Linked DNA regions of Rhodoligotrophos defluvii. The protein of the gene in region 1 interacts with the protein of each later gene in a pairwise test. Links are inferred from orthologs where the notes say so. Each region holds a gene or a part of one and is shown on either strand. Other genes may lie near its edges. The genes, in order: hfq and rho.

Evidence for each region.
Region 2: the proteins of hfq (region 1) and rho interact in binary tests that used the Escherichia coli proteins (3 or more experiments, as listed by UniProt). The link is inferred for Rhodoligotrophos defluvii from one-to-one orthologs.

What each region holds. Positions count from the first base shown.
Region 1 is NZ_SZZM01000007.1:191,949-204,957, forward strand. Bases 7,848-10,608 are described here. They hold hfq (RNA chaperone Hfq), read left to right. Parts: upstream 7,848-8,982; coding sequence 8,983-9,234; downstream 9,235-10,608. Other genes in these bases: trkA (Trk system potassium transporter TrkA), read left to right, coding at 7,848-8,803; hflX (GTPase HflX), read left to right, coding at 9,224-10,608. Outside these bases: tRNA dihydrouridine synthase DusB, read left to right, coding at 1-516; E4P09_RS23455 (two-component system sensor histidine kinase NtrB), read left to right, coding at 516-1,640; ntrC (nitrogen regulation protein NR(I)), read left to right, coding at 1,648-3,099; E4P09_RS23465 (sensor histidine kinase NtrY-like), read left to right, coding at 3,380-5,884; nitrogen assimilation response regulator NtrX, read left to right, coding at 5,885-7,273; more of trkA, read left to right, coding at 7,424-7,847; more of hflX, read left to right, coding at 10,609-10,612; mazG (nucleoside triphosphate pyrophosphohydrolase), read right to left, coding at 10,624-11,538; E4P09_RS23495 (MBL fold metallo-hydrolase), read right to left, coding at 11,585-12,421; E4P09_RS23500 (TatD family hydrolase), read right to left, coding at 12,418-13,009. UniProt on the Escherichia coli protein: RNA chaperone that binds small regulatory RNA (sRNAs) and mRNAs to facilitate mRNA translational regulation in response to envelope stress, environmental stress and changes in metabolite concentrations.
Region 2 is NZ_SZZM01000001.1:1,292,110-1,307,880, reverse strand. The notes cover bases 1,341-4,324. They hold rho (transcription termination factor Rho), read left to right. Parts: upstream 1,341-2,182; coding sequence 2,183-3,466; downstream 3,467-4,324. Other genes in these bases: E4P09_RS06205 (thioredoxin domain-containing protein), read right to left, coding at 3,463-4,324; hemJ (protoporphyrinogen oxidase HemJ), read left to right, coding at 1,525-1,962; hemE (uroporphyrinogen decarboxylase), read left to right, coding at 1,341-1,532. Outside these bases: E4P09_RS06225 (pyruvate, water dikinase regulatory protein), read right to left, coding at 1-54; more of hemE, read left to right, coding at 459-1,340; more of E4P09_RS06205, read right to left, coding at 4,325-5,541; tRNA uridine-5-carboxymethylaminomethyl(34) synthesis GTPase MnmE, read left to right, coding at 5,649-6,968; tRNA uridine-5-carboxymethylaminomethyl(34) synthesis enzyme MnmG, read left to right, coding at 7,029-8,903; 16S rRNA (guanine(527)-N(7))-methyltransferase RsmG, read left to right, coding at 8,900-9,550; E4P09_RS06185 (ParA family protein), read left to right, coding at 9,554-10,369; E4P09_RS06180 (ParB/RepB/Spo0J family partition protein), read left to right, coding at 10,413-11,285; holA (DNA polymerase III subunit delta), read right to left, coding at 11,301-12,341; E4P09_RS06170 (cyclic nucleotide-binding domain-containing protein), read right to left, coding at 12,357-12,833; E4P09_RS06165 (response regulator transcription factor), read right to left, coding at 12,830-13,516; E4P09_RS06160 (L,D-transpeptidase family protein), read left to right, coding at 13,684-14,211; molybdenum cofactor guanylyltransferase MobA, read right to left, coding at 14,171-14,818; E4P09_RS06150 (NAD(P)/FAD-dependent oxidoreductase), read right to left, coding at 14,815-15,771. UniProt on the Escherichia coli protein: Facilitates transcription termination by a mechanism that involves Rho binding to the nascent RNA, activation of Rho's RNA-dependent ATPase activity, and release of the mRNA from the DNA template.

The DNA.
Region 1 (13,009 bases):
GCACTGGTCACCGTACATGGCCGCACCCGCTGCCAGTTCTATACGGGCCGGGCCGACTGGGCCGCGATCCGGGCGGTCAAGCAGGCCGTCACCATACCGGTGATCGCCAATGGCGACGCGACAAGTCTCGCCGACATCAGGCGGATGCTCGAACAATCGGGCGCCGACGGGGTGATGATCGGCCGTGGCGCCTACGGCCGGCCGTGGCTGCCGGGCACCCTTGCCGAGGCGCTGGACCCGGGCCGCGGCCGCCCGGCGCCCGGACTTGCCGAACAGCACGCGCTCGCGATGGAGCACTACGAAGCCATGCTGGAGCACTATGGGCGTGACATGGGCCTGCGCTGCGCCCGCAAGCACCTGGGCTGGACAGTCGAGGTGCTGCGCGATGACGGGCACCTCACGGCCGCCGCCGCAGCTGCGTGGCGGCAGCGCCTTTGCGCGGCCGGTGAGCCGGGCATGGTCCGCCACCACCTCAACGCGCTCTATGGCGAGGCGAGCGACAGGATGGCCGCGTGATGCCGAAAGCCGCAGATCTGTTGCCGCAGCCAGAGCCGCCGGAGGCGGATATGTTGGTCAGCGCTTTGCCCGACCCGCTGCTGACCGTGGATGCGGACGGCCGTGTGCTGTTCGCCAATGTGGCGGCGGAAGGCTTCTTCCAGACCAGCGCGCTGCTGCTCAAGCGCCAGCGATTGGCCGAGCTGGTGCCGTTCGCGAGCCCGATTCTCACGTTGGTGGACCAGGTGCGGCAGACCGGCGTCAGCATCCACGAATACGCCGTGGATGTCGGCACACCGCGCACCGGAGGCGAGCGGCTCGTGGACCTGCAGGTGGTGCCGGTGCCGGAGCGTCGCGAGCTCGTGTTGATCGTGCTGCAGCCGCGCTCCATGGCGCATAAGATCGACCGCCAGCTGACCCATCGCAATGCGGCCCGCTCGGTCACCGGCATGGCCTCCATGCTGGCGCATGAGATCAAGAACCCGCTTTCGGGCATCCGCGGCGCCGCCCAGCTGCTGGAGCCGGCCCTTTCGGACGAGGACCGGGCGCTCGCGCGGCTCATTTGCGAGGAGACGGACCGTATCTGCACCCTCGTGGATCAGATGGAGGAATTTGCCGACGAGCGTCCGGTGGAGCGCGCGCCCATCAACATCCATGCGGTGCTGGACCACGTGAAGGCGGTGGCGATCAACGGCTTCGCCCGCGGCATCCGGATCAACGAGGAATACGACCCGTCCCTGCCGCCAGTGCTGGCCAATCGGGATCAGCTGATCCAGGTGTTCATGAACCTGGTGAAGAACGCGGCGGAGGCCATCAGCTCAGACGGGGACAGTGGCGAGATCACCTTGTCGACCGCGTTCCGGCCGGGCATGCGGCTCAAGGTGCCGGGCTCGAACGAGCGCGTTACCCTGCCGCTCGAATATTGCGTGCACGATACGGGGCCCGGCATTCCAGAAGAGCTGATGCCGCACCTGTTCGATCCGTTCGTGACCACGAAGCCCTCCGGCAAGGGGCTGGGCCTTGCGCTCGTGGCCAAGATCATCCGCGATCACGGCGGCATCATCGAATGCACCTCCCAGGACGGCCGCACCACCTTCCGCATCCTCATGCCCATGCATAACCAGCTGCACCGCGAAGAGGACTGACGCGCCCATGCCCGCCAAGACCATATTGCTTGCCGATGATGACAGCGCCATCCGCACTGTCTTGAACCAGGCGCTGGGACGGGCCGGCTATATCGTGCGCTCGACCGGCAATATCGGAACCCTCTGGCGCTGGATGGCGGAAGGGCAGGGTGACCTTGTCATCTCCGATGTCATGCTGCCGGACGGAAATGCCTTCGACATGCTGCTCAGGGTGAAGAAGCAGCGGCCGGAGCTGCCGGTCATCCTGATGAGCGCCAAGAACACCATCATGACCGCGATCACCGCGGCCGAGCGGGGCGCCTACGAGTATCTGCCCAAGCCGTTCGATCTGAACGAGCTCTTGTCGGTTACCGCCCGCGCGCTGGACCAGGCCAAGCGCAAGCCTGCGGCGGTGGAGATGCCAGGCGACGACGAGAAGCTGCCGATCATCGGCCGCTCCCAGGCGATGCAGGAGATCTACCGCATCATCGCCCGCCTCACCCAAACGGACCTCACCGTGATGATCATGGGTGAGTCCGGCACCGGCAAGGAACTCGTTGCCCGGGCACTGCACGATTATGGCCGGCGGCGCAAGGGGCCCTTCGTTGCAGTGAATATGGCGGCGATCCCGCGGGAGCTGATCGAGTCCGAGCTGTTCGGCCACGAGAAGGGCGCCTTCACCGGCGCTTTGACCCGCTATGCCGGCCGTTTCGAGCAGGCGCAGGGCGGCACGCTGTTCCTGGACGAGATCGGCGACATGCCCATGGAGGCGCAGACGCGGCTTCTGCGCGTGCTGCAGCAGGGCGAGTTCACGACCGTTGGCGGCACCCACCCGATCAAGGTCAATATCCGCATCATCGCCGCCACCCATCGCGATCTCAAGGCGCAGATCGCGCAAGGGCTGTTCCGCGAGGACCTGTTCTTCCGGCTGAATGTGGTGCCGCTGCGCCTGCCACCCTTGCGCGAGCGCCTGGAGGACATTCCCGACCTTATCCAGCACTTCCTCGCCCAAGCCGAGCAGCAGGGCCTGCCGGTCAAGCAGATCGAGCCGGACGCCATGGAGCGGCTCAAGAAGCACCGTTGGCCCGGCAACGTCCGGGAGCTTGAAAATCTCGTCCGCCGCATGAGCGCGATCTATGTGGATGAGGCGATCACGGCCCGGATCGTGGAGCAGGAGCTGGCCGACCTGGCTGAGCCGCAGGGACCCTCGCCAGCCGGCGAGCCGGCCAGCCTCTCCGAGTTCGTGGAGAACCATCTGGCCGACTATTTCGCCGGCTTTCGCAACAGCACGCCGCCGCCCGGCCTCTACAACCGATTTCTGTCTGAAGTGGAGCCGCCGCTCATCAACGCTTCGCTTGCGGCCACAAACGGCAACCAGATCCGTGCCGCCGAGCTTCTGGGAATCAACCGGAACACCCTGCGCAAGAAGATCAGAGATTATGGCATAACCGTGATCCGTGCGCCGATTCCGCAACGGTAAAGCTTTTCTTGCCGCAATCTGAATGCCCGCAGAAAACTGCGCTTCTCCAACTCAACTGTTGCCGATCGGCAACAACACTGTTGGATTTTCGCAACAGAATCGTCTATCACCTTGCCCTGGGGAGAGGGGCGATTCAAAACTGCGGGCACAGGGGCAAATCGGTAAGGGCATCGAGCAGCGTCGGAAATGACGCCGTTTGTGACGTGTCGCTGGAGTGCCGGCGCGAAGCTGGCCGTCACTGCCGGGTCACGTAAGCAAGTCCTTCCTGCGGATGCGTGTCGTGAGCGCGCATCATTTGCGCCCTCGCAATCTGAGCGAGGTCATGGTCGTCGGGGTCGAAACAGCTAGACTGCCTGCCGCGGAGTCCCCGCGCCGCCAGGTCAGGATCGAGGCACAGCCCAGCCAGCGCCGCATTCCGGCGAAGCTGGGGGTGTTCCTGGTGATCACCTCGATCGTGACGGGACTCGCCACCTATTCGATCCTGACCGGGCTCACCCCGCTCGAGCCGACGCCGGACCTCATCGTCACCCTGCTCGGGGTGAACCTGGTCCTGGTCATGTCCATGGCCGCCCTGATCGCCTGGCAGGCCTACGTGCTGTGGCAGGCGCGCCGGCAGGGCATCGCGGGCGCCAGCCTCCACATCCGCATCGTCTCGCTGTTCTCCATCATCGCGGCCTTGCCGGCCATCATCGTGGCCCTGTTCGCGACCGTGACCCTCAATCGCGGCCTCGACACCTGGTTTTCGGAGCGCACCCGCGAGATCGTCGACACCGCCGTCAACGTGGCGGAGACCTATATCGCCGAGCATGGGGAGGTCATCCGCGGCGACGTTGCCGCCATTGCCGCCGATCTTAGCCGCCGCAAGCTGGAGTTCGACACCGACCGGGAACAGTTCACCCGTCGGCTTGCCACCCACGTGGCCATCCGCGGCCTGGCTGCTGCCTATGTGATCGACAGCGACCGCCGTCGCATCGAATCGAGCGTCACCATCAACGACCAGATCCAGTTCCAGCCTCCCAGCGAGACCGAGCTGGCCAAGGCGGCCGAGGGCAAGCTGGTGGTGGACGGGCCGGGGCGCAGCAATGTCATCCGCGCGCTGCTGAAGCTCGACGGCTTCAACAACTCCTATCTCTATGTGCTGCGGCTGGTGAATCCCAAGGTGATCGAGCACCTGCAGCGCACCCGCGAAGGGGTGATCGCCTATGAGGCGATGCAGAACCAGCGCACCGGCGTGCAGGTCACCTTCGCGCTCATGTATATCGGCGTGTCCTTCATCTTCCTGCTGGCGGCGGTCTGGCTGGGCCTGTGGCTCTCGGACCGCCTGGTGCAGCCCATCGTGCGGCTGGTGGATGCGGCCCGTCGCGTCTCGCTGGGCGAGCTGGACGTGAAGGTGCCGGTGCGCCGGGCCGAGGGCGATCTCGCCACCCTGGGGCGCACCTTCAACCGCATGACCCGCCAGCTCGAATCGCAGCGCAGCGAGCTGATCAACGCCAATGTGCAGCTCGATTTGCGGCGGCGCTTCACCGAGGCGGTGCTGTCCGGCATCAGCGCCGGCGTGCTCGGCCTCGACCGCACCGGCCGAATCACCCTAGCCAATAGCTCGGCGCAGGCGCTGCTGCACAAGAGCGATGGCGATCTCACCGGCACCATGATCACCGACGCGCTTCCGGAGCTGGACACGCTGTTCCGCAAGGCGCTCAAGAAGCGCTCAGGTTCCGCGGAAGGCCACATCAACACGCGTGTCGATGGCGAGGAGCGCAATCTCTTCGTGCGCATCACCACCGAGAGGGCCCGCGAGGACGAGCAGGGCTATGTGGTGACGATCGACGATGTGACGGAACTGGTGTCGGCCCAGCGCAACACCGCCTGGTCCGACATCGCGCGGCGCATCGCCCATGAGATCAAGAACCCGCTCACGCCGATCCAGCTGTCGGCGGAACGCCTGCGCCGCAAATATGCCAAGGAGATCCGCACCGATCCCAAGGTGTTCGAGCAGTGCACCGAGACCATCATCCGCCAGGTCGGCGATATCGGCCGGATGATCGACGAGTTCTCCGCCTTCGCCCGCATGCCCAAGGCCGAGCTGGAAGAAGCCGATCTCGCCGCGGCGGTGAAGGAAGCGATGGTGTTGCAACGGGTCTCGAGCAGCGACATCGATATCGACGTGCGCGTGCCCGAGGCGCCGGTCGTGGTCGGTTTCGACCGCCGGCTCATCACCCAGGCCATCACCAATCTGGTCAAGAACGCGCGGGAGGCCGTGGAAGCGCGCGTGCAGAAGGACCCGCGCCATCGCGGCCGGGTCGACGTGGTGCTGTCACGCGAGGGCGACCATGTGGTCATCGGCGTCGCCGATAACGGCATCGGCCTGCCCAAGGACAACCGGCAGCGGCTGCTCGAGCCCTACATGACCACACGCCAGAAGGGCACCGGCCTTGGTCTTGCCATCGTCAAACGCATCATGGAAGAGCACGGGGGGCAGATCACCTTGTCGGATGCGCCGGCGGCGTATGACGGCGGCGCGCTGGTCCGGCTGCTGCTGCCGGCGCAGGGGGCGAGCTCGGCGGCAAGCGCGGACGGCGCGACCGACACAGCGCCGACAGGGCTGGCCGCGGCGGGGCAGGGCGGTGATGGCGGCAGCGAGGGGAACACTGACGAGCAGGCGCCTGTCGCGGCGATCGCGCCGACGGCGATGCTCGCAACCGCCTCGGCGGGGGCAACGGAACGGAGAGAGCAGAGCGTATCAGGGGCGGTCAATCGAGAACCTGGAAACGAGAGGGACCAATAGATGGCTTCGGATATTCTCGTCGTGGATGATGAGGCCGACATCCGCAATCTCATCGCCGGCATTTTGGAGGATGAGGGGTATGACGCGCGCCTTGCCCATGACAGCGACAGCGCGCTGGCGGCGATCCATGATCGGCGCCCGTCGCTGATCATTTTGGATATTTGGCTGCAGGGGTCGAAACTGGACGGGCTCGACCTGTTGAACGTGATCAAGAAGAGCCATCCCGATCTGCCCGTGGTGATCATTTCGGGCCATGGCAATATCGAGACGGCGGTTTCCGCCATCAAGCGGGGGGCCTACGATTATATTGAGAAGCCGTTCAAGGCGGACCGCTTGGTGCTGGTGGTGGGCCGTGCGCTCGAGGCCAGCCGCCTACGGCGCGAGAACGAGGAGCTGAAGGAGCGGGCAGGGGCCCTGGCCGAGCTGATCGGGGAATCCGCGGTCATGCGCCAGCTGCGCCAGTTGGTGAAGAAGGTCGCGCCCACCAACAGCCGGGTGCTGATCTCAGGCCCGCTCGGCTCCGGCAAGGAACTGACCGCCCGCGTGCTACATGCCTGGTCGCACAGGGCCAAGGGGCCGTTCGTCATCCTTCCGGCCGCCACCATGGCGCCCGAGCGCATGGAAGAGGAGCTGTTCGGGGTGGAGAATCCCGACGGCACCCTGGCCCGGGTCGGCGCCTTGGAAGAAGCGCATAGCGGCACCTTGTTCCTCGACGAGGTTGCCGACATGCCGATTGAGACCCAGGGCAAGATCCTGCGGGTGCTGGTGGAGCAGAGCTTCCAGCGGGTCGGCGGGTCCAAGCGGGTCAAGGTGGACGTGCGCATCGTCTCGTCCACCGCGCGCGACCTGCGGCGGCTCATCGAGCAGGGGCTGTTCCGCGAGGATCTCTACCACAGGCTCAATGTGGTGCCGATCCGGGTGCCCTCGCTGAGCGAACGGCGTGATGACATCCCCGCCCTGGTCCAGAACTTCGTGCGGCAGTACTCGGCCATTTCCGGCCAGCCGCCGCGGGAGATCGCCGAGGATGCGCTGGCGATTCTGCAGACGCTGGAATGGCCTGGCAATGTGCGCCAGCTGCGCAACAATGTGGAGCGGCTGATGATCCTGGTCGGCGGCGAGCCCGGCACCGAGATCTCGGCGTCCATGCTGCCTTCGGAACTGGGTGGGGTCATGCCGCCACTCGCCAACGGGAATGGCGCGGAGCAGCTGATGTCGCTGCCGTTGAGAGAGGCCCGCGAGATCTTCGAGCGGGAATACCTGGCCGCGCAGATCGCCCGCTTCGGTGGCAACATCTCCAAGACAGCCACCTTTGTCGGCATGGAGCGCTCGGCGCTGCACCGCAAGCTGAAGCTGCTCGGCGTCGGCGAGAAGTCTTACGAACTTCATTGATCGCCTTTTGCATGCAGGCGGGGGCATTGCCCCTCGCCTGCATGCGAAGATAACGCCTACGTCTTGGGTATGGTCCATGCCAATATGGCGCAAGCGCCTTTGCTCAAACGGCGTTTGCACGACCATGCCCGAACTTGCTAGATCTCCTGCATGAAGATTCTCATTTGCGGCGCCGGGCAGGTCGGCCGTGGCATTGCCGAGCGGCTGGCCAAGGAAGACAACGACGTCACCATCATCGACAAGTCGCCCGCGCTCATCCAGGCAGTCACCGACAGCCTGGACGTGCAGGGAATCGTGGGCCATGGCTCGCATCCCGACGTGCTGGAGCGAGCCGGGGCGCGCGATGCTGACATGATCATCGCCGTCACCTTCGCCGACGAAGTGAACATGCTGGCCTGTCAGATCGCCCATTCCCTGTTCGACATCCCGACGAAGATCGCCCGGGTGCGCGCCCAGGGCTATCTCGATCCGCAATGGCGCAACCTCTATTCCCGCGAGAACCTGCCCATCGACGTGATCATCTCGCCGGAAACGGCAGTGGGCGAGATGGTGCTGCGCCGCCTCGCCCTGCCCGGCGCGTTCGAGGCGGTCCATTTCGTGGACGAGGCGGTGATCGGGCTGGGCATCCGCCTCGATGAGAACTGCCCGGTGGTCGACACGCCGCTCAGGCAGCTGACCGAGCTCTTTCCGGATCTCCAGGCGACAGTGGTAGGCATCTTCCGCAACGGCAGGCTGTTCGTGCCCCATGGCGCCGACCAGATGCTCGTCGGCGACGACGTGTATGTCATTGCCGACCGCCAGCAATCCACGCGGGTGTTGAGCCTGTTCGGCCATGAGGAGAAGCCAGCCCGCCGGGTGGTGGTCGCCGGGGGCGGCAATATCGGCCTCTATGTCGCCCGCAAGCTGGAGGAGCGGCATGGCCGCGCGGTCCATGTCAAGATCATCGAGCAGGATAGGGCGCGCGCCAGCCATATCGCCGAGGAGCTGAAGCGCACCCTCGTCCTGCACGGAAGCTCCTTAGAGCAGGAGCTGCTGCAGGAGGCGGGCGCCCAGGATGCCGATGCCTTCGTGGCGCTCACCAACGACGACAAGGTGAATATTCTCTCCGCGGTGCTGGCCAAGAACGAGGGGGCCCAACAGAGCTTTTGCCTCGTGTCCAGTCCGGACCTCAACCCGGTGCTCAACACGCTGGGCATCGACACCTATATCAGCCCGCGCGCGGTGACCATCTCCAGCATTCTCCGCCATGTCCGGCGCGGCCGCATCCGCGGGGTGCACCCGGTGCAGCATGGCGATGGGGAGATCCTGGAGGCCGAAGCCCTGGAAACCTCACCGGTCGTCGGCAAGGCGCTCCGCGATGCGGAATTGCCCGATGGGGTCCGCATCGGGGCCATCGTGCGCAACGGCAAAGTGTTCATTCCGCAAGGCGGGACCGAGATCCGCCCGCGGGATCGCATCGTGATCTTCGCGCTGGCCGGGCTGGTCCGCGATGTCGAGCACCTCTTCCGCGTCAGTCTCGAATATTTCTGAAGGGGCAGGGTGCTGCGGCGCCGTGCTCTGTTGCAGATCGAAGCGCGAGTCGATTTATGTTAGCCTGACTTGGGCACCTCTGCCCCAATGCCGTCAGCCTTTTGGTTTAGACGTCGATAAGGACGAGCACGACGTGTGTGTGTGCGGCATCGTCTTCAACAAATTACGCGAGAACGACAATGGCATCAGAAAAGCAGCAAAACCTGCAAGACGTATTCCTGAACAAGGTCCGCAAGGAACATATTCCGCTCACGATCTTTCTGGTGAACGGCGTGAAGCTGCAAGGAGTGATCGTGTGGTTCGACAATTTCTGCGTGCTGCTGCGCCGGGACGGCCTATCGCAACTGGTCTACAAGCACGCCATATCTACGATTATGCCGAGCGCGCCCATCAAGCTGTACGAGGAAGGCAACGGCGGTAGTGACGAATAGACGACGACAAGGTGGAGACGGGCACAGCAGGCCCGTCTCCTTCCAGATCGAAGGGCCCGAGGCCACGCGCGCCTATGTGGTACATGTGGGCTTCAAGCCGGGCGCTCTCGGGCCAAGCCATGCGGCCGGTCTTCTGCGGGACGAGGCCGAGCGCCTCGAGGAGGCCCGTGGCCTTGCGGCGGCGATCGACCTGGACATTGTCGGGGACAGCACGGTGATGCTGTCACGGCCCGTGCCCGCCACCCTGATCGGCGGCGGCAAGGTGGCCGAGATCGGCACGGCGGTCAAAGAGCTCGAGGCTGAGCTCGTGGTCGTCAACGCGACCCTGAGCCCGGTACAGCAGCGCAACCTGGAGCGCGCCTGGGGCGCCAAGGTGCTCGACCGCACCGGACTTATACTGGAAATCTTCGGTCGCCGGGCCGGGACGAGGGAAGGGCGCCTGCAGGTGGAGCTTGCCCACCTCACCTACCAGAAGAGCCGTCTAGTGCGCTCCTGGACCCATCTCGAGCGGCAGCGTGGCGGCTTCGGGTTCCTAGGCGGCCCGGGTGAAACCCAGATCGAAGCGGACCGGCGGGTCATTCAGGAGCGCATCACCAAGATCCGCGGCGAGTTGGACAAGGTAAAGGCCCGGCGCGAGCTGCACCGCGAAAACCGGCGCCGCGTGCCTTATCCGATCGTCGCCCTGGTCGGCTATACCAATGCGGGCAAGTCAACCCTATTCAATCGGCTGACCCGAGCCACTGTGCTGGCCGAGAACATGCTGTTCGCCACGCTCGATCCGACCATGCGCCGGCTCGCCCTGCCGCATGGGCGCGTGGTGATTCTCTCCGACACCGTCGGCTTCATCTCGGAGCTGCCGACCGACCTGGTCGCCGCTTTCAGGGCCACCTTGGAAGAGGTGCTGGAGGCAACCCTCATCCTGCATGTGCGCGATATCAGCCACGCGGAGACCGATGCGCAGGCTGCCGACGTGCTGCAGGTGCTGGATGCGCTCGGCATCGATGAGGATCGTCGCGAGCACATCATCGAGGTCTGGAACAAGGTCGACCGGCTGGATGAGGCCGAGCGCACTGCGTTCGCGAACCAAGCGGAGCGGCGCGATGACGTGGTGATGGTGTCGGCGCTCACCGGCGAGGGCGTGGCCGACCTTCTGGCCAAAGTGGAAGAGCGGCTGGCCACATCTGCCGATATCCTGGAATTGCGCATCTCGGCAGGCGAGGGCGCGCGGCTTGCCTGGCTCTACGAGGTGGGCGAGGTGTTGTCGCGCGACGACCTCGACGATGGTTCCGTGGCAGTCACTGTACGCGTGCCGGCGGAAAAGGCGTCCCTGGTGCGGTCGCGCTATCAGGACGAGATGCTGCGCGCCGCCGCCGAATAAGCCGGATTTCTTCAGAGGCCGCGCGCCTTCGCCTCGTCCCACAAAGCATCCATGCCTGCCAGACCAGCGGCTTCCGGCGTTTCACCCCGCGCTTCAAGGGTCTGCTCTATATAGCGGAATCTTCTGACGAATTTCGCGTTGGCAGAGCGCAGCGCGTCTTCCGGGTCGATCTTGAGATGGCGCGCGACATTGGCGATCACGAACAAGAGATCGCCGATCTCTTCGGCCATGTCGCTCCTGCCGCCGCCATTCTCGAGCACGTCGCGCAGCTCGCCCAACTCCTCCGCCGCCTTGTCCAGCACGGGTTCGAGCGATGGCCAGTCAAACCCCACGCGGGCGGCTCTGTTCTGGAGCTTCGCCGCGCGGCTCAGGGCAGGGAGAGCCTGCGGCACATCATCGAGCAGGCTAGGGGCGCTTGCGGCGCCTGCCCGGCCGGGCTCACCGGCGGCCGGGCCGGCGGCCGCCTTGGCCTCGCGCTCGTCGGCCTTGATCCGCTCCCACATGCCGGGCGTAGCACCCCGTGCCCGTGCCGCCGCATCGCCGAACACATGGGGATGGCGGCGGATCATCTTGGATGTGATCGCCTCGATCACATCGGCGAAGGTGAAGGCGCCGGTCTCCGCCGCAAGCTGCGCGTGGTAGACCACCTGCAGCTGGAGGTCACCCAGCTCGTCGCGGAGATCGCCCAGGTCGCCGCGCGCGATCGCATCGGCCACCTCGTAAGCTTCCTCGATCGTATAGGGCGCGATGGTGGCGAAGCTCTGCTGGAGATCCCACGGGCAGCCGCTCTCGGGATCGCGCAGCGCCGCCATGATGGCGAGCAGCGTATCGATCGACTTCGGGTCGCCGAGCGGTCCGGCGTCGGCGGCGGCCACATCAGCCTGCCGCGGCTCTTCTGGATCCTGAGCAGGGCTGTCACTGGTCATAGGGGGCTCCCGATATCCGCCAGTCGCATAATCTATATTATGGAAACTAAATCGGTGGCCCAAACACCACCGGCAGCCGCATGCCGTCATAGGCTGGCTCGATGCCGTCCGGCAGGCTTTTCCGCAGGCTCTCGTAATCCAGGTCGATATGCATGTTGGTGAGCACCGCATGCCTCGGCCGCATGCGCCCGATCCAATAAAGCGCTTCATCCACGTTGAAATGGGTGGGATGCGGTGCCGGCCGCAGCGCGTCGATTACCCAGGTGTCGAGCCCGGTGAGCGCCGGCAGCGCGGCGTCGGGAATGGCGCTCACATCCGGCGTGTAGGCGAGGCCACCAATCCGCAGGCCCAGCGCCGTGATATCGCCATGCACCAGATCGAACGGCAGAATGTCGATCGGGCCGCCCGCGCCTGGGATGCTCACATGTTCGCCCGCCTCCAGTCGATGCGCTTGCAGGATCGGCGGATAGCTCGATCCCGGCGGGGTTTCGAAGCAGTAGCCGAAGCGATGATAGAGCTCGCGCATGGTGCGGTCGTCGGCCCAGACCGACACGCGGCGGCGGGCATTGATCGCCACGGCGCGCAGCTCATCGATGCCGTGGCAATGATCCGCATGCTCATGGGTGAACACCACGCCGTCGAGCAGGCCCACATCGGCCGCCAGCAGCTGTTCGCGGACGTCGGGCGTCGTGTCCACCAGCACCCGGGTCACGCCGCCCTCGCCCGCGCGCTCGATCAGGATCGAGCAGCGCCGCCGACGATTGCGGGGATTGGCCGGATCGCACGCGCCCCAATAATTGCCGATCCGCGGCACGCCGGCCGACGAGCCGCAGCCGAGGATGGTGATGATCCCAGCCGGCTCTTCGCGCGAGGCAGCCGTCATGGCCCCGGCACCTTCGCGAACAGGCGATGGAAATTCGCCGTGGTGATGTCGGCCATCTCCTGAGCGCCGAGGCCTTTGACCTCGGCCAAAACCTTTAGCGTATGAACCACATAGGCGGGCTCGTTCACCTTGCCTCGCATGGGCACCGGCGCAAGGTAGGGCGCGTCCGTCTCCACCAGCAGCTTGTCCATGGGCACGGCGGCAACAATGTCGCGCAAGGCTTGCGCGGTCTTGAAGCTGATGATGCCGGAAAAAGAAACATAAGCGCCAAGCGCCAGGCTGCGCTCGGCCAGGCGCGCCTCCGACGAGAAGCAGTGGAGGAGGGGTTGAAAAGCCCCCTTCCCCATCTCCTCCTCGAGCACGCGCGCCGTGTCGTCTTCCGCCGAGCGGCTATGGACCACCAGCGGCAATCCGGTGCGGCGCGCCGCCTCCGCATGGACGCGGAAGCCGGCCATCTGGTTTTCCCGGGCGGAATAGCCGTAGTGATAATCGAGCCCGGCCTCGCCGATGCCGACCACCTTGGGATGGCGCGCGAGTTCCGCGAGGTCGTCCGCCGTGACGTCCATTTCCTCGTCGGCATTATGCGGA
Region 2 (15,771 bases), on another replicon or contig:
CAGGGTCTCGCCGGTCGAGTCCGAAATCAGGTGCAGATGGAAAAAGGTCTTCACGCCGGTTGTTCACATGTTCAGGTCAGCCCGAGGGATCATTTGTGCACAATTCACTGGACCGCGTGAGCCTTCTGCCATCTTGCTTCGCCTGTCCAGAGCTTTATCAACATGTCGCCGGCCTGTGGGTCGAGGCGCGCGCATTCGGGGCATAAGCTGGGCAGGAGGAACGGGCGCGTGGACGAATTGTTAAGAAACGATTAATAGCGGAGCCAGCCGGGTTGCCGTGGCCCAAGTGTGCCGCGGCCTCGGGGGCGGCAGCCTCGATCGGGCGGTATGAAACGGATCAGCGGGCAAAACTCGGCGGGGCTGTGGGAAAGCCTGGCGCAGCTTTGAACCCCCGACTTTCGGCGGGCAATATCAGCTTCAGAGTCTAAGAGTCAGATTCTTAATATTTGGTAAACTGAATGGCTTCCTCTCCCCTGTCGCACGCACCCTTGCTCGAGGTTCTCGACGGCCGGCCGCCTTTGCGACGTCCGGTCTGGATGATGCGCCAGGCCGGCCGCTACCTGCCGGAGTACCGTGAGGCCCGCGCCAGGGCCGGTTCTTTTCTCTCTCTGTGCTATAATCCTGCACTCGCCGCAGAGGTAACGCTGCAGCCCCTGAAAAGGTTCGATCTCGACGCAGCCATCCTGTTTGCGGACATTCTGCTGATCCCCCAGGCCCTGGGTGCCGACCTCACCTTCTCCGAGGGGGAAGGCCCGGTCCTCTCCACCGTGGCCAATGACAAGCAGGTTGCCGCGCTCAAGCTAGAAGGTGCTGCTGACCGTCTTGCGCCGATCTACGAGACGGTCGCGCGCGTGGCGGCGGCCAAGCCCGTCAATGTGACACTGATCGGATTTTGCGGCGCCCCGTGGACGGTGGCGAGCTACATGATCGAAGGCAGAGGATCGACCCGGGAGCGGGCGCGGCTTGCGGCTTTGGCCGCGCCGAGCTGGTTTGCCGCGCTGCTCGAAGTGATCACCCAGGCTTCCATTGATTACCTCGTGGCGCAGTTGCGGGCGGGCGCCGAAGCCGTTCAGATCTTTGACAGCTGGGCGGGCGACCTGCCGGCCCGCGCCTTCTCCCGGTGGTGCATCGAGCCTGTCCGGCAGCTGGTCGCCGGGGTGCGGGCGCAGGTTCCGGATGCGCGAATCATTGGTTTTCCCAGGGCTGCGGGCACGAACATCATCGATTTCGCCCAACAGGCCGGGGTGAACGCCGTGGCGGTCGACGCGGGGGTGTCGGTCAAGGTCATGCGCGATCAGCTGAGCCCGATCTGCGCGGTGCAGGGCAATATCGATCCGCTGTTGTTGCTGGCCGGCGGGCCCGCCCTCGATGCGGCGGTCGATGAACTCGTGCAGGGCCTGCCGCGCCGCCGGCATGTGGTCAATCTCGGCCATGGCATCCTGCCGAGCACACCGATCGAGCATGTGTCGCAGTTCGTCGCGCGGGTGAGGCTGCGCGACAGCGAGACCAGAAACGAGGAATCCGGTGGCTGAGCTCTATCCCTGGCTCAAGACCTTTCACATCATCTCGCTGATTGCCTGGATGGCTGGCATGTTCTATTTGCCGCGGCTGTTCGTCTACCACTGTGCGGCAGAGATTGGCAGTGTTCAAAGCGAAACCTTCAAGATCATGGAGCGGCGCCTATATAATGCCATCATGCGGCCTGCTATGGCCGCTACATGGCTGTTCGGCCTAGGGCTTGCCTGGATCTTCAGTCCTGGCATATGGAGCAGCGGCTGGATCTACGCCAAGCTGGCGCTCGTCGTGGGAATGAGCGGCTTGCACGGCTTCCTCGGCAAGACCATGGCCGACTTCGCGGCAGACCGGAACACCAGGCCTGCGCGCTTCTATCGCATTCTCAACGAGGTGCCGACGGTGCTGTTGATCGGCATCGTCATTCTGGTGGTGGTCAAACCCTTTTGAGGAAAAATCGCGAAACTTGTTTAAAACGCCTTGGCGATTTGCTAGATTATGGAAAACCGCAGGGTGGGTTGCTACCTGAGAAGCGGGTTCGGTACGTATTACGGTACCTCTCTGTGTCTTTCCTTCCATTCGCTTGCATCTGATGAAGGCTTAGGCTCGTCGAGCCGCTTGCCGATTCCATCGTCAGACAGCACCTCAAGCCTGTTAGAACCGGTGCATCATGACCGACCTTTCTGGACTCAAGGAAACCAAGCTCCACGAACTCAAGCAGAAGGCGCCCGCCGAGCTGCTGATGATGGCCGAGGAACTGGAGATCGAGAACGCGAGCGCCATGCGCAAGCAGGAGCTCGTGTTCGCCATTCTGAAGAGCCTGGCGCAACGCGACATCGATATTATCGGCGAGGGTGTCGTCGAGGTGCTGCAGGATGGTTTCGGGTTCCTGAGGTCGCCGGATGCGAATTATCTGCCCGGCCCGGACGACATCTATGTGAGCCCGAGCCAGATCCGCCGATTCAACCTGCGTACCGGCGATACGGTTGAAGGCCAGATCCGCAGCCCGAAGGAGGGCGAGCGCTATTTCGCGCTGCTGAAGGTCAACACCATCAACTTCGAAGACCCGGAAAAGACCCGGCACAAGATCCATTTCGACAACCTCACCCCGCTTTATCCCGACGAGCGGCTGGAGATGGAGATCGAGGACCCCACGGTGCGCGACCTCAGCTCGCGCGTGATCGGGCTGGTGGCGCCGCTCGGCAAGGGGCAGCGCGGCCTGATCGTGGCGCCGCCGCGAACCGGTAAGACCGTGCTGCTGCAGAACATCGCTCACTCCATCACCACCAACCATCCCGAGTGCTACCTCATCGTGCTGCTGATCGACGAGCGGCCGGAAGAGGTCACCGACATGAAGCGGTCGGTGCGCGGAGAGGTGGTGAGCTCCACTTTCGACGAGCCGGCGACCCGGCACGTGCAGGTGGCGGAGATGGTGATCGAGAAGGCGAAGCGATTGGTCGAGCACCGCCGCGACGTGGTTATCCTGCTCGATTCGATCACCCGCTTGGGCCGCGCCTATAACACGGTGGTGCCGTCCTCCGGCAAGGTCTTGACCGGTGGCGTGGATGCCAATGCGCTGCAGCGACCGAAGCGCTTCTTCGGCGCGGCGCGCAATATCGAGGAAGGCGGCTCGCTCACCATCATTGCCACCGCGCTCATCGACACGGGCAGCCGTATGGATGAGGTGATCTTCGAGGAGTTCAAAGGAACCGGCAATTCGGAAATCGTGCTCGACCGCAAGGTGGCGGACAAGCGCGTGTTCCCGGCCATCGACATTATCCGCTCCGGCACCCGGAAGGAGGAGCTGCTGGTCCGGCCCGACGAGCTCAAGCGCATGTATGTGCTGCGCCGCATCCTGTCGCAGATGGGTACGGTGGACGCAATCGAGTTCCTGCTGGACAAGATCAAGCAGACCAAGAGCAATGCCGACCTGTTCCAGATGATGAACAATTAGGCGGTGCCCGGTCGGGGCGTGCTCGCCCTCCCAGTTCTCGCGTCCTCGCGTTTTGCACTGCCAGGCGGCAGACCGCTCAAGCGGCCAGGCTCGGTGATTGGTGCCGAGCAGGTGGTGCCGCGGCAGAGGTAGAGGGTCGGCTGCCCATCGACCATTTCCTTGCCATGGGCGGGATGGTGATCGGCAAGACGGCTCGTATCGGCTGTGATGAAGACCATGCGCGTGGGCAGAGACTGCTCGAACACTCCAATGCGAAGTGCGGCAGCGGCCGATGGCGATGGCGCCACGATGATGGCCTGCACCAAGTCGAGATAGTCCTCCACCGCGTTGAGGAAGCCGGCATGGGCATAGACGTTCCGGCCGACTGCCGGCGAGAAGGCCTCCATCATCCGCTCGGCCCGCGTTCGATGCTCGGCGTTGCCGGTCGCGAGCCAGAGCCGGGCGAGATTGCCCAGCATGGTGGCGTTGCCGTTCGGCGTTGCATCGTCAAGCGCGGATTTCTGCCGGACGATCAGGGTTTCTGCCCGGCTGGACGTGTAGAAATAGCCGGCCTGCTCATCGTCCCAGTAGTATCGGTTCGCCTGCTCGGCAAGATCGGTCGCGCGGGCGATGAAATCCGGTTCGCCGGTTGCCTCATGCAGGGATAGTGCGGCTCTGATCAGGTTGGCATAGTCGTCCAGGACGGCCAAGTGCTGCGCGCGGCCTCGGCGCAGGGCGTGATGGAGGTGGCCTCGGCGGATCATTTCCGCATTGACCACTTCGAAGGCTCGCCGTGCTGCCGCCACCCAGTCGGGGCGCCCGAACACGATGCCGGCAAATGACAGGGCCGAGATCATCAGCCCGTTCCAGTCGGCGAGGACCTTGTCGTCCCAGCCGGCGCGCACGCGTTTATCGCGGACGCGGAGGAGATGCTCACGGGCTTGGGCCAGCTGCGCTTCGGTATCCGCATCGGCCAGGTCTCGATGCTGCAGCCGGTTGAGAATCGTGCGTCCCTCCCAGTTTCCCCCCGGACGGACATCGTAGAATACGCAGAAGAGCTCGGCCAAATCTGGCGGCAGCGTATCGCGGATCTCGGCCTCCGACCAGACGTAGAACCGACCCTCCTCGCCCTCGGAATCGGCATCGAGACTTGCGGCAAAGGCGCCGCTATCGGCGGTCATCTCTCGCAGCACCCAAGCCACCGTCTCTTCGATTCGGGTCCGCAACAGCGGCTCGCGGATCTCCTGCCAAGTCAAGGTCATGAGCTCCACCAGCATGGCATTGTCGTAGAGCATCTTTTCGAAATGGGGCACGAGCCAGCGGTCATCCACCGAGTAGCGGGCGAAGCCGCCGCCGAGGTGATCGTAGATACCGCCCTGGCCCATATTGACCAGCAGCGCTTCGACCGCACGGCGGTAGGTCTCGTCGCGCGAGCGCAAATAGGCTCGCCAGAGCAGCATGAACAGTGGCACCTGCGGGAATTTGGGTGCGCCCTTGAGGCCGCCGCGCGCCATGTCAACGGCGCCCAGCAGATGCTCTGCCACGCGATCGATGAGCGCGATCGACAAGTCGGGCCGCGGTGCATCCGGATCGTGGCGCTTGGCCATGGCGTGCCTGATCGCGGCGGCATTGCTGCGGATCTTGTCGGGCTCGGCGTGGTAAATGCGCGAAATCTCCCGGAGGACGGTGGGGAAGCCCGGCTGGCCATGGCGCGGCGCCGGCGGAAAATAGGTCCCGCCCCAGAAGGGCTCGCCATCGGGCGTAAGGAACATGGTCAGGGGCCAGCCGCCTTGCTCGCCCATGCGCTGCAGCGCCTCCATATAGATCTTGTCGATGTCCGGGCGCTCTTCGCGGTCCACCTTGATATTGACGAAGCGCTCGTTCATGAGAGCGGCGATCTCAGGGTCTTCGAAGCTCTCATGAGCCATCACATGGCACCAATGGCAGGCGGCATAGCCGATCGACAGGAGGATAGGACGGTTCGTATCCCGTGCCAGGCGCAGGGCCTCGGGGCCCCAGGGCATCCAGTGGACAGGGTTGTCCTTGTGCTGGAGGAGATAGGGGCTGGTTTCATTGCGAAGCAGATTGGCGGTCATGGAAACCTCCCTCGCACAGATGATCATGGTGCGCCTCTCGAGAGGGTAAAGCCGGCTGGTCTGAGATTGGTTCGGAGAGTGTTTCACGTGAATCAGGAATGCCGGGGATGAGAGCCGGAGAGGATACGATCTATGCCCTGTCGTCGGGGCAGGGGCGGGCGGCGATTGCCCTGGTGCGGCTGTCCGGCTCAGCCAGCGCCGAGGTGGCGCGGGGCCTCTGCGGCGACCTGCCCCGGCCTAGGCGAGCGGTGCTGCGAGCGTTGAACGATCCGGACGGTGGTGGTGTCATCGACCGCGCCATGGTGATCTGGCTGCCCGGGCCGCACACATTTTCCGGCGAAGACATGCTGGAGCTGCATGTCCATGGCGGACCCGCCGTGGTGGCGGCGCTGTTTCGCGCCCTGCGCCATTTTCCCGGTTTGCGTCCGGCTGAACGGGGCGAGTTCACGCGCCGTGCGGTCGAGAACGGTCGCATGGGCCTGGTGGATGCGGAGGGGCTGGCAGACCTCATCGCGGCCGATACGGAGGCGCAGCGGAAGCAGGCTCTGCGCCAGGCCAGCGGCGGTTTGGACGAGATCTATGAGGGTTGGCGCAACCAGCTGCTTGCGCTGCTCGCCCATCTCGAAGCGCATATCGATTTCGTGGACGAGGAGGGCGTGCCACTCGAAGTGGCGGCGGACGTGAGGGCCCGATCATCGGCGCTGGCGCGAGAGATTTCGAGTTTCCTGACGGACAATCGCGTCGGCGAGAGATTGCGCGAGGGGCTGACGGTCGTGATCGCGGGGCCGCCGAATGCGGGTAAGTCGAGCCTGCTCAACCGGCTGGCCCGGCGGGAGGTGGCCATCGTCTCCGATAGACCCGGGACGACCCGGGATCTCATCGAGGTGCATCTCGATCTCGGCGGCTATCCGGTCGTTCTTGTGGATACGGCCGGGCTGCGGGAGGCCGCGGCTGACGAGATCGAGGATGAAGGGATGCGCCGGGCGCGCAAGCGGGCTGGCGAGGCGGCGTTGGTGATCTGGGTCACCAGTCCCGACGCCGACGGAAGGCCGGAAGCGCCATTCGATTCGGCCCTGTTACGGGTGGTGAACAAGTCCGACCTGATACCGGGCGAGAACGTGCTGGATGCGATCTCGATCTCCGCAAAGACCGGAAGTGGCCTCGATGCGCTGGTCGAGGCGTTGACGGCGCGGGTGCAGGCGCTGTTTGCCGAGACGCAGGAACGGCCGTTGCTAACCCGCGAACGGCACCGTGTCGCGTTGTCGAAGTGCTGCGACCACCTGCTCGCGGCCGCTGCTACACCGGCAGACGAATTGGTGGCCGAAGATCTACGTCGGGCTGCTTGGTACCTGGGCAAGCTGGTGGGACGCATTGACATCGAGGACATCCTTGGCCAGATCTTCTCCGAATTTTGCATCGGCAAGTAGGTTTCACGTGAAACACGCATGACGTGAGCTGGCTCGATGCTCCAGCCTAACGAGTGAAATATGGCGGGTGCACATCCATTCTTCGATGTGGTCGTGGTCGGCGGGGGCCACGCTGGCTGCGAGGCCGCCGCTGCCGCAGGTCGCTTCGGAGCACGCACTGCGCTCGTTACCCACCGATTCGAGACCATTGGCGAAATGTCCTGCAACCCTGCCATAGGAGGGCTGGGCAAGGGGCACCTGGTGCGGGAGGTCGATGCCCTGGACGGCCTCATGGGGCGCGTGATCGACCAGGCCGGCATTCAGTTCCGCCTGCTGAACCGCAGCAAGGGGCCGGCCGTGCAGGGCCCCCGGGCGCAGGCGGACCGTGGGCTTTACCGGAAGGCAATGCAATCCGCCGTGGCCGAAACGGCGAACCTTCACGTCATCGAGGGTGCGGTGGCCGACCTCGTCCAAGATGGGCGGTCGGTGTGCGGGGTGGTGCTGGAGGACGGCCGTCGCATCGCGGCAGGCGCCGTGGTGCTCACCACGGGAACGTTTCTGCGCGGGCTCATTCATATCGGCGAACGGCGGATCCCCGCCGGCCGGGTGGGCGAGGCGCCCTCCTCGCTGCTGGGCGAGCGGCTGACGACCACCGGTCTCGCCCTGGGAAGGCTGAAGACAGGCACGCCGGCGCGGCTGGATGGGAGGACGATTGCATGGGAGCGACTGCAGGAGCAGAAGGGCGATGAGCGGCCCGTTCCCTTCTCCTTTCTCACCGACCGCATCCGCCAGCCGCAGATTTCCTGCTTCATCACCCATACCACGGCGGCCACTCACAGGCTGATCGCCGATAATCTCACGCGTTCTGCCATCTATTCCGGCGCGATCACGAGCACGGGGCCGCGGTACTGCCCCTCAATCGAAGACAAGATCGTTCGGTTCAAGGAGCGCTTGTCGCACCAGATCTTTCTCGAGCCGGAGGGACGCAACGACCATACGGTTTACCCCAACGGTATTTCCACGTCGCTGCCGGAAGAGGTGCAGGATGCGTTTCTGCGCACGATCCCCGGGCTCGAGAAGGTGCGCGTCATTCGCCCGGGCTATGCGATCGAGTACGACTATGTGGACCCGCGTGAGCTCCATGCGACGTTGGAATGCAAGCGGCTTCCCGGCCTGTTTCTCGCGGGGCAGATCAATGGCACCACCGGGTACGAGGAGGCGGCGGCCCAAGGGCTGCTGGCCGGCCTGAATGCCGCGCGGACGGCTGGCGGCACGACGCCCGTCACGATTGACCGGGCGCAGGCCTATTTGGGGGTGATGGTCGATGATCTGGTTACGCGCGGGGTGACCGAGCCCTACCGCATGTTCACATCCCGGGCCGAATATCGGTTGTCCCTGCGAGCAGATAACGCAGACCAGCGTTTGACCGAGCTGGGCGACAGCTGGGGCATCGTCGGCGGGCAGCGCATGGCGAGCTATCGCGAGCGCAAGCGGATCCTCGATGTTTCACGTGAAATGGCCGAGAGCCATCGGCTTACACCGGATGAAGCCGCGCGCCACGGCATCAAAGTCAACCGCGATGGCATCCGCCGGTCGGTGCTCGACCTGCTCGGCATTCCCGGTATCACGATGGACGATGTGATCCGGGTATGGCCAGCCTTTGGCACGCTTCCTGCCTTTGCGCTGGAGCAGCTGGAGGCCACCGCGCTTTATTCCGGCTACTTGGCGCGGCAGCAGCAGGATGTGGAGGCGTTCCGGCGCGAGGAGAACCGCACTATTCCGGCCAACGTCGATTACGATGCGATTCCGGGACTTTCCACCGAGGTGAGGCATAAGCTGTCACGGGTGCGGCCGGCAACGCTGGGGCAGGCGAGCCGCATCGACGGGGTGACGCCAGTGGCCCTCACGCTGCTTCTCGCCCATATCCGGCGCGAGGACAGGCGCAAGAGCGCATGACGGCGCGCCCGGATTTTTCGCACCCGGAAGTGGTGGCGGAACAGTTCGGTGTTTCACGTGAATCCATGGCGCGGCTGCAGCGCTATGTGGATGTGCTGATTCGCTGGAACCGTTCCATCAACCTGATCGGCGCAAGCACGGCAGAGCATATCTGGCAGCGCCACATTGCCGATAGTCTGCAGCTTCGCCGCTTTCTCGACACCGAACAGTCTCTCGTCGATCTCGGTTCCGGGGCGGGTTTCCCTGGGCTCGCCCTTGCTCTTGCCTTTCCGGAGGGCTCGCCGGCTTTCGCCCATCTCATCGAAAGCAACCGCAAGAAAGCGGCTTTTCTGGCGAATGCCATCAGGATGACCGATGCGCCCGCTGGAGTCATACCGAAACGAATCGAAGAGGTCGACGTGACGGCGCTGGTGCCGCAGCCCGCAGTGGCGGTCGCCCGCGCGCTGGCGCCACTCGCCCGGCTGCTTCAGCTGGCGCAGGGTTTTCTTGGCGCAGGGCTTGGCGCGGTTTTTCTTAAGGGACAAGATGTGGAGAGCGAGTTGACCGAAGCAGCTAAATCTTGGAGAATCGACGCAGACGTTTATCCAAGCTTGGTTGACGCATCGGGTCGCATCCTGGTGATTCGCCAGGCTGTACACAGGAATTGAAGTATGACTGCTTCGCCCCCCCATTTCTCCCCACGCGTTCTCGCGGTGGCTAATCAGAAGGGTGGTGTCGGTAAGACCACGACGGCGATCAATCTCGGGACCGCCTTGGCCGCGGTGGGCGAGCAGGTGCTTATCATCGACTTGGACCCGCAGGGCAATGCGAGCACGGGGCTCGGCATCCCGCGAACGGCGCAAATGCGGTCGACCTATCACGTGCTGATAGGTGAAGCACGGCTGCACCACGTGATTGTCGAATCAGGCATACCCCGGCTCGACTGTGCGCCTTCCTCCATGGATCTGCTCGGGGCGGAGATCGAGTTGTCCGATTTCGACCGCAAGACCTTCCGGCTCGCCGATGCGATCAGCGTGCTCTCGCGGGAAACCGGCCTTCGCTACGACTACATCCTGCTGGACTGCCCCCCATCGCTGAACCTGCTGACCATTAATGCCTTCTGCGCGGCAGATGCGGTGTTCGTTCCGCTTCAATGCGAGTTCTTCGCGCTTGAAGGCTTGAGCCAGTTGCTCAAGACCGTGGAACGGGTGCGGGTCAACCTCAATCCACGCCTGGTCATCCAAGGCGTTGTGCTGACCATGTATGACCGCCGCAACAGCCTTTCGGAGCAGGTTGCGGAAGACGTACGTAGCGTGCTCGGCGACAAGGTCTATGAAACGGTCATACCACGCAACGTTCGCGTCTCCGAAGCGCCGTCCCACGGGAAGCCGGTGCTGCTTTATGACAACAATTGCATCGGGAGCCAGGCGTATATCCGGCTCGCATCCGAAATGATCCGCCGAGAACGCAACCTGAGAGTGGCTTGAGCGTATGCAGAACAGAGCGACCCTGTCCAGCGGTGAGGCCCCTATGGTCCAAGCACAGAAGAAGCGTCTCGGGCGGGGCCTGGCCGCCCTGATCGGCGATGGCGGCAGTGAGGAGGGCTTCATCCAGGGTGCCCGCAGCTTCCGCCAGCTGCCCATCGAACACCTGGTGCCGAGCCCACGAAATCCACGCAAGACCTTTCGGGACGATGACACGGACGAGCTCGTCGAGTCGGTGCGCAGCCGGGGCGTGCTGCAGCCGCTTCTGGTGCGGCCACTCGATGAAGGCCGCTATGAGATCGTGGCCGGCGAGCGGCGTTGGCGGGCGGCGCAGAAGGCGGGCATTTACGAGGTGCCGGTACTCATCCGGGAGCTCACGGACGCGGAAGCGCTCGAAGTGGCGCTGGTCGAAAACATCCAGCGGGAAGACCTCAACCCGGTAGAGGAAGCGGAAGGTTACCGGCAGCTGATGGAGCTCTATGGCTATACCCAGCAGCAGCTGGCGGATGCGGTGGGCAAGAGCCGCAGCCACATTGCCAATACCTTGCGGCTGCTGACTCTGCCACGGCCGGTCATCGAGCTGTTGGAGGGCGGGTCGCTGTCCGCGGGCCATGCTCGCGCTCTGATTGCGACCGACCGGCCGGAGGAGCTCGCCGAGCGAATCATCGCACAAGGCTTGAGCGTGCGTGACACCGAATCCCTGGCACGGGCCGTGCAAGAGGATAGACCGCGCACCGTAAAGCCGCGGAGGGCGGTGGCCAAGGATACGGATACGGTTGCGCTGGAGAAACGGCTGTACGAGGCGCTCGGGCTGGCGGTGACCATCACCCACCGGGGCGAACAGGGCGGAGACGTGCGCATCCGCTATAAGACGCTCGATCAGCTGGACCTGATCTGCCGGCGATTGGCGGGTTCCTGAACCCGCGGGCGGCTGTCAGGCCGCCGATGCCCGGCGGGCTTGCGCAGAGCGGGCCAGAGTCAGCAGAAGGCGCCCGACAAGCTCGTGATCAAGCCCCGCCATCTGGCGCGTGCGCCTTTCGCAATCGGCGATGGTGGCACCGGCTCCAAGCAGCGCCTCGAGCGGCCAGAGGGTGAGCTGGCGGGCAATCGCGGCTTGCCGCTTGAAGAAGATCGGCGGGCGGGCACCGGCCACCACATTCGCTGCTTGTGAACCCGAGCGCATCTGGACGCAGAGCCGCCGCAGCAGCGCGAGATGATTGGCCGCGCTGATGATGAGGGCGGCCGGCTGGGTGCCCGCATCCAGCAGGCGCGCGAGATGATGGTCGGCACCGACCATATCGCCGCCGAAGACGCAGTCCATGAGATCGTCGACCGCCAGATGCGAGGCATCGCCGGAGATTTGGGCAATGTCGGCCAGTTCGATGCGGCCACGGCCTTTCGCATACAAGCAGAGCTTCTCGATCTCGTTGCGGGAGAGCTGACGGTCGCTCCCAAGCAGGGCAGAAAAAGCCTCGAGCGCTTCGGGGCTGATGGTCAGGCCCTCGATCCGCAATGTCTCTTCGATCAGCCCACGAATATCAGCGTCGCTGTCCGCATAGCAGGCGATCGCGGCGGCATTGGGTGCCTGTTCAACCGCTTGCCTGAGCTTATCGGACTTCTTCAAATTCCCGGCTTCGATGACGACCAGGGTGTCGCCCTTGGCATGGGGAAGAAAATTCGCCACCGCCTTTGCCGTGTGCGCGCCAGCGCCGCGGACCCAGACCACGCGGCGGGTGCCGAGGAGCGAGATGGCGAGCGCCTCATCGGCAAGGCGAGCGGGGTCGGCCGCAAGGATCTCCTCGTCCAGCCGGGCGACGGTGAAGGGATCATCGACGGCGCCGGCAATGGCGCGCACCAGCATCTGGCAGCGCTCCCGCACCAGGCCTTCATCGCTGCCGTGGACGAGGACAACGTTGAATTCGGTGCCGGGCCGCTGGACGAAGCCTGTCGCGCGTGCCCCCTTCAGCTCGACCATGAAAAGTGGCTCCGCTCAGAGGCTGGAGAAGGATTTGGCGCGGCGAAAGGCGGATTCCACCTCGCGCAGATCACGGACGGACTCGTCCAGCCTGCGGGAAACGGCCGAGAGCACCAATTCCGCAAAATCGGGAAACTCTTCCGCAACCCGGTAGAAAAGCTCACGGGTCAACCGCAGGCAACGTACGTCCGTCTGCGCGATTGCGGTGAGGCTGTAGGGCAGGTCGGCCACCATGGCGGACTCACCAAGGCACGCCCCCGGCCCGACCAGGGTGCTGCTGTCCTCCGCCAGCTGGTCCGGTTCTGTTACGCGCGCCGTGCCGGTTTCAATGATATAGGCCTTTTGTCCGCGCTCCCCGCGGGCGATGATGGCATCGCCGGGCGCGAATGTTTCCGTATCCATGGCAAAGCCGAGGAGCTGCAAATGGGCATCCGCCGCATCGGAGAAGAGCGGTATACGCCGCAGCAGTTCGACCCGCGCCCTGACGCTCATGGAACGAGCTTATAGCCTCCTGCCTCGGTGACGAGCAATGCCGCGTTGGACGGATCGGCCTCGATCTTCTGCCGCAGCCGGTACACGTGGGTTTCCAGGGTGTGTGTCGTCACCCCGGCGTTGTAGCCCCAGACTTCGTGCAGCAGGACGTCGCGTCCGACAACCTTCTGCCCGGCGCGATAGAGATATTTCAAGATGGCGGCTTCCTTTTCGGTGAGCCGGATTTTCGAGTTGTCCTTGCGGACGAGCAGCTTGGCGCTCGGCCGGAACGTGTAGGGGCCGATGGTGAAAACCGCGTCCTCGCTCTGCTCATGCTGGCGCAGATGCGCCCGGATGCGGGCCAGAAGCTCGCCAAACCGGAACGGCTTCGTTACGTAATCATTGGCGCCGGACTCAAGACCGGTGATGGCGTCGGTCTCGCTGTCCTGGGCGGTCAGCATGATCACCGGCCCCTTGAAGCCGTCGGCGCGGATCTGCTTGCAGGCGTCGCGGCCGTCCTGGTCGGGCAAATTGACATCGAGCAACACGAGGTCCACGTGCTCGGAGCGAACGGCCTCCCTGGCACCCGTGGCATTCTCGCGCTCGCTTACATCGAATTCCTCGTGGAGAGCGAACTGCTCGAGAAGCGATTCGCGCAACGCGTCATCGTCGTCAACAACGAGAATTTTGGTCGTACTGGCCATAGGATATCGTTTTCACAAGAACCTGTTGAACGCGCCACTTACTAAAGTGCTCGTACGCCCCTGTTCAAGGAAGCCCATAATTCGGGCAAGATCAAGAATTTGCTCATTTTCAGAGGTGATGAGCGCGGCTAATATTCCGCCCCTCGTTGGCTGAGCCTGGTCATTGGATGCCCGCCCCGCTTAGAGAAGTCCGCCTGATCACCGTATCGCCGAGCAGCACAAAGGCGCGCCTGTGTCTCGGGCCGGTCGCGCCGCCCTGCGCCATCGGCCGCGGCGGGATCAGGATGCTGAAGCGCGAGGGCGACGGGGCAACCCCCATCGGCCTATGGCCTATGCGGTTCCTGCTTTACCGCCCCGACCGGGTGCCCTTGCCGGTGACCGGGCTTGAGGCTTGGGCGATCGCACCGGATGATGGCTGGTGCGACGATCCTCGCGACCGTCGTTACAACCGGCCGGTGCGCCTGCCCTATCCGGCCAGCGCCGAGGCCATGTGGCGCGAGGACCATCTTTATGACCTGGTGATTGTGCTCGGCTATAACGACGAGCCGGTGGTGCCGGGCAAGGGCAGTGCGATCTTCATGCATTTGGCGCGCCCAGGCTATGCGCCGACCGAAGGGTGCATCGCGCTGCGCCGGGACCATATGCTCAGCCTTCTCAGCCGCTGCGGACCGGAGACTGCCGTTCGGGTTGGCTAGACAGGATCAGTGCAGCCTGCCGGAGGTCTTCCGGCCGGTTGATGTTGAAGAACGGGTCGAAGGGCTCAGTTGGAAATTCGACCGTGCCGACATGCGGCTCATGCCGGCTTACCCAAGCCGCGACCTTTCTCATTCCGCTGGCAATCGCCTGCTCCAGATCGCGGAACAACGACAGGCGCCAAGCGGCGACCAAGTGATGCACACGGCCACCCGATGCAGCGCGCATGACCAGCGCGTCGCCCGCGCACCGCAGGAGCTGCTCGACCAGGTCGGCCGGAGGAAAGGGCGTGTCGCAGGGCAGGCTGACCAGCCATTTCGTATCCGGAACTAAACTGCTCGTCGCCCGCATTCCGGCCAAAAGGCCGCCGAGGGGACCGGCACGCGAAGCTTGATTCTCATCCGGAACGACCGGGAGGCCAAACTGACGGAACCGTTGCGCATCGCCATTGGCGTTGATGAGCAGGGCGGCCACCTGCGGCTGAAGCCGGCGGATGCCATGGGCGATGAGCGGCTCGCCGCCGAGATCGACCAGTGCCTTGTCCACGCCGCCCAGGCGCGAACCGCGGCCGCCGGCGAGGATTACACCGACAACCGCGTCCCTGGTCATACAACGTTCTTCTCGAACAGAGGCTCGCCCCGGCGGATACGGTCATAGGACAGCCGCGACAGGTCTATCGTCTGGTAGGCTCCATGCACGATCAGCTCGCTGATGGCACGCCCCGCCGCAGGGCCGTGCTGGAGGCCATGGCCGGAGGAGCCGTTCATGAGGTAGAGGTTATCGAAATCGGGATGGCGGCCGATGATCGCGTTCTGATCGAACGTGTTGTAGTCATAAAACCCGGCCCAGGCGCCGGTCGGCTTGATGGCCTCGAAGGCCGAGACCCGGGCCGCCAGGCGCGGCCAGATTTCCTCCTCGAACCAGTTGTGATTGACCTCAAGGTCAGAAGTATCCCATTCGCCTTCGAGGGGACCGAGCCCGGTGATGAAATGGGCACCTTCCGGACGGAAGTAGAGGCCGGTGGGCTCGATCGTCAGCGGGCAGCGCCCAGGCGCATCGCGGCAGTCGAACACGAAAACGAAGCGCTTGCGCCGCTCGACCGGCAGCTCGATGCTCAGCATGGCGCCGACCTTGCCCGCATCGGCCCCCGCCGCATTGATGAGGGTTCCGCAACCGATCCTGCGGCCATCGCTCAGCTCGACCGCTTCCACCTGGCCATCGCTCATGGCGAACCCCGTCACGGTGCCGGTGATCATGGATGCGCCCTTTGCCTGCGCAGCCTTGCGCATCAAGGTCATCAGACTGAAGGGATCGAGCCAACCCTCGCCACTGCGCCCGAAGGCGCCGGCGACCAGGCCCTCGGTCGACAACCAGGGAAAAGCCTCGTGCAGCTCCGCCTCGTTATAGAGCACGATGTCGGCACCGTAGGAGCGCTGCAGCTCCACGTTCTCCCGCAGGGTCTCCAGGCCGGTTTCCGAAGCGAGCATCAGATAGCCCTGCTCGCGGAAGCTCACATCCGCATCGGGGCCGAAGCGTTCTTTTAGCCTGCGGATGAACTGCAG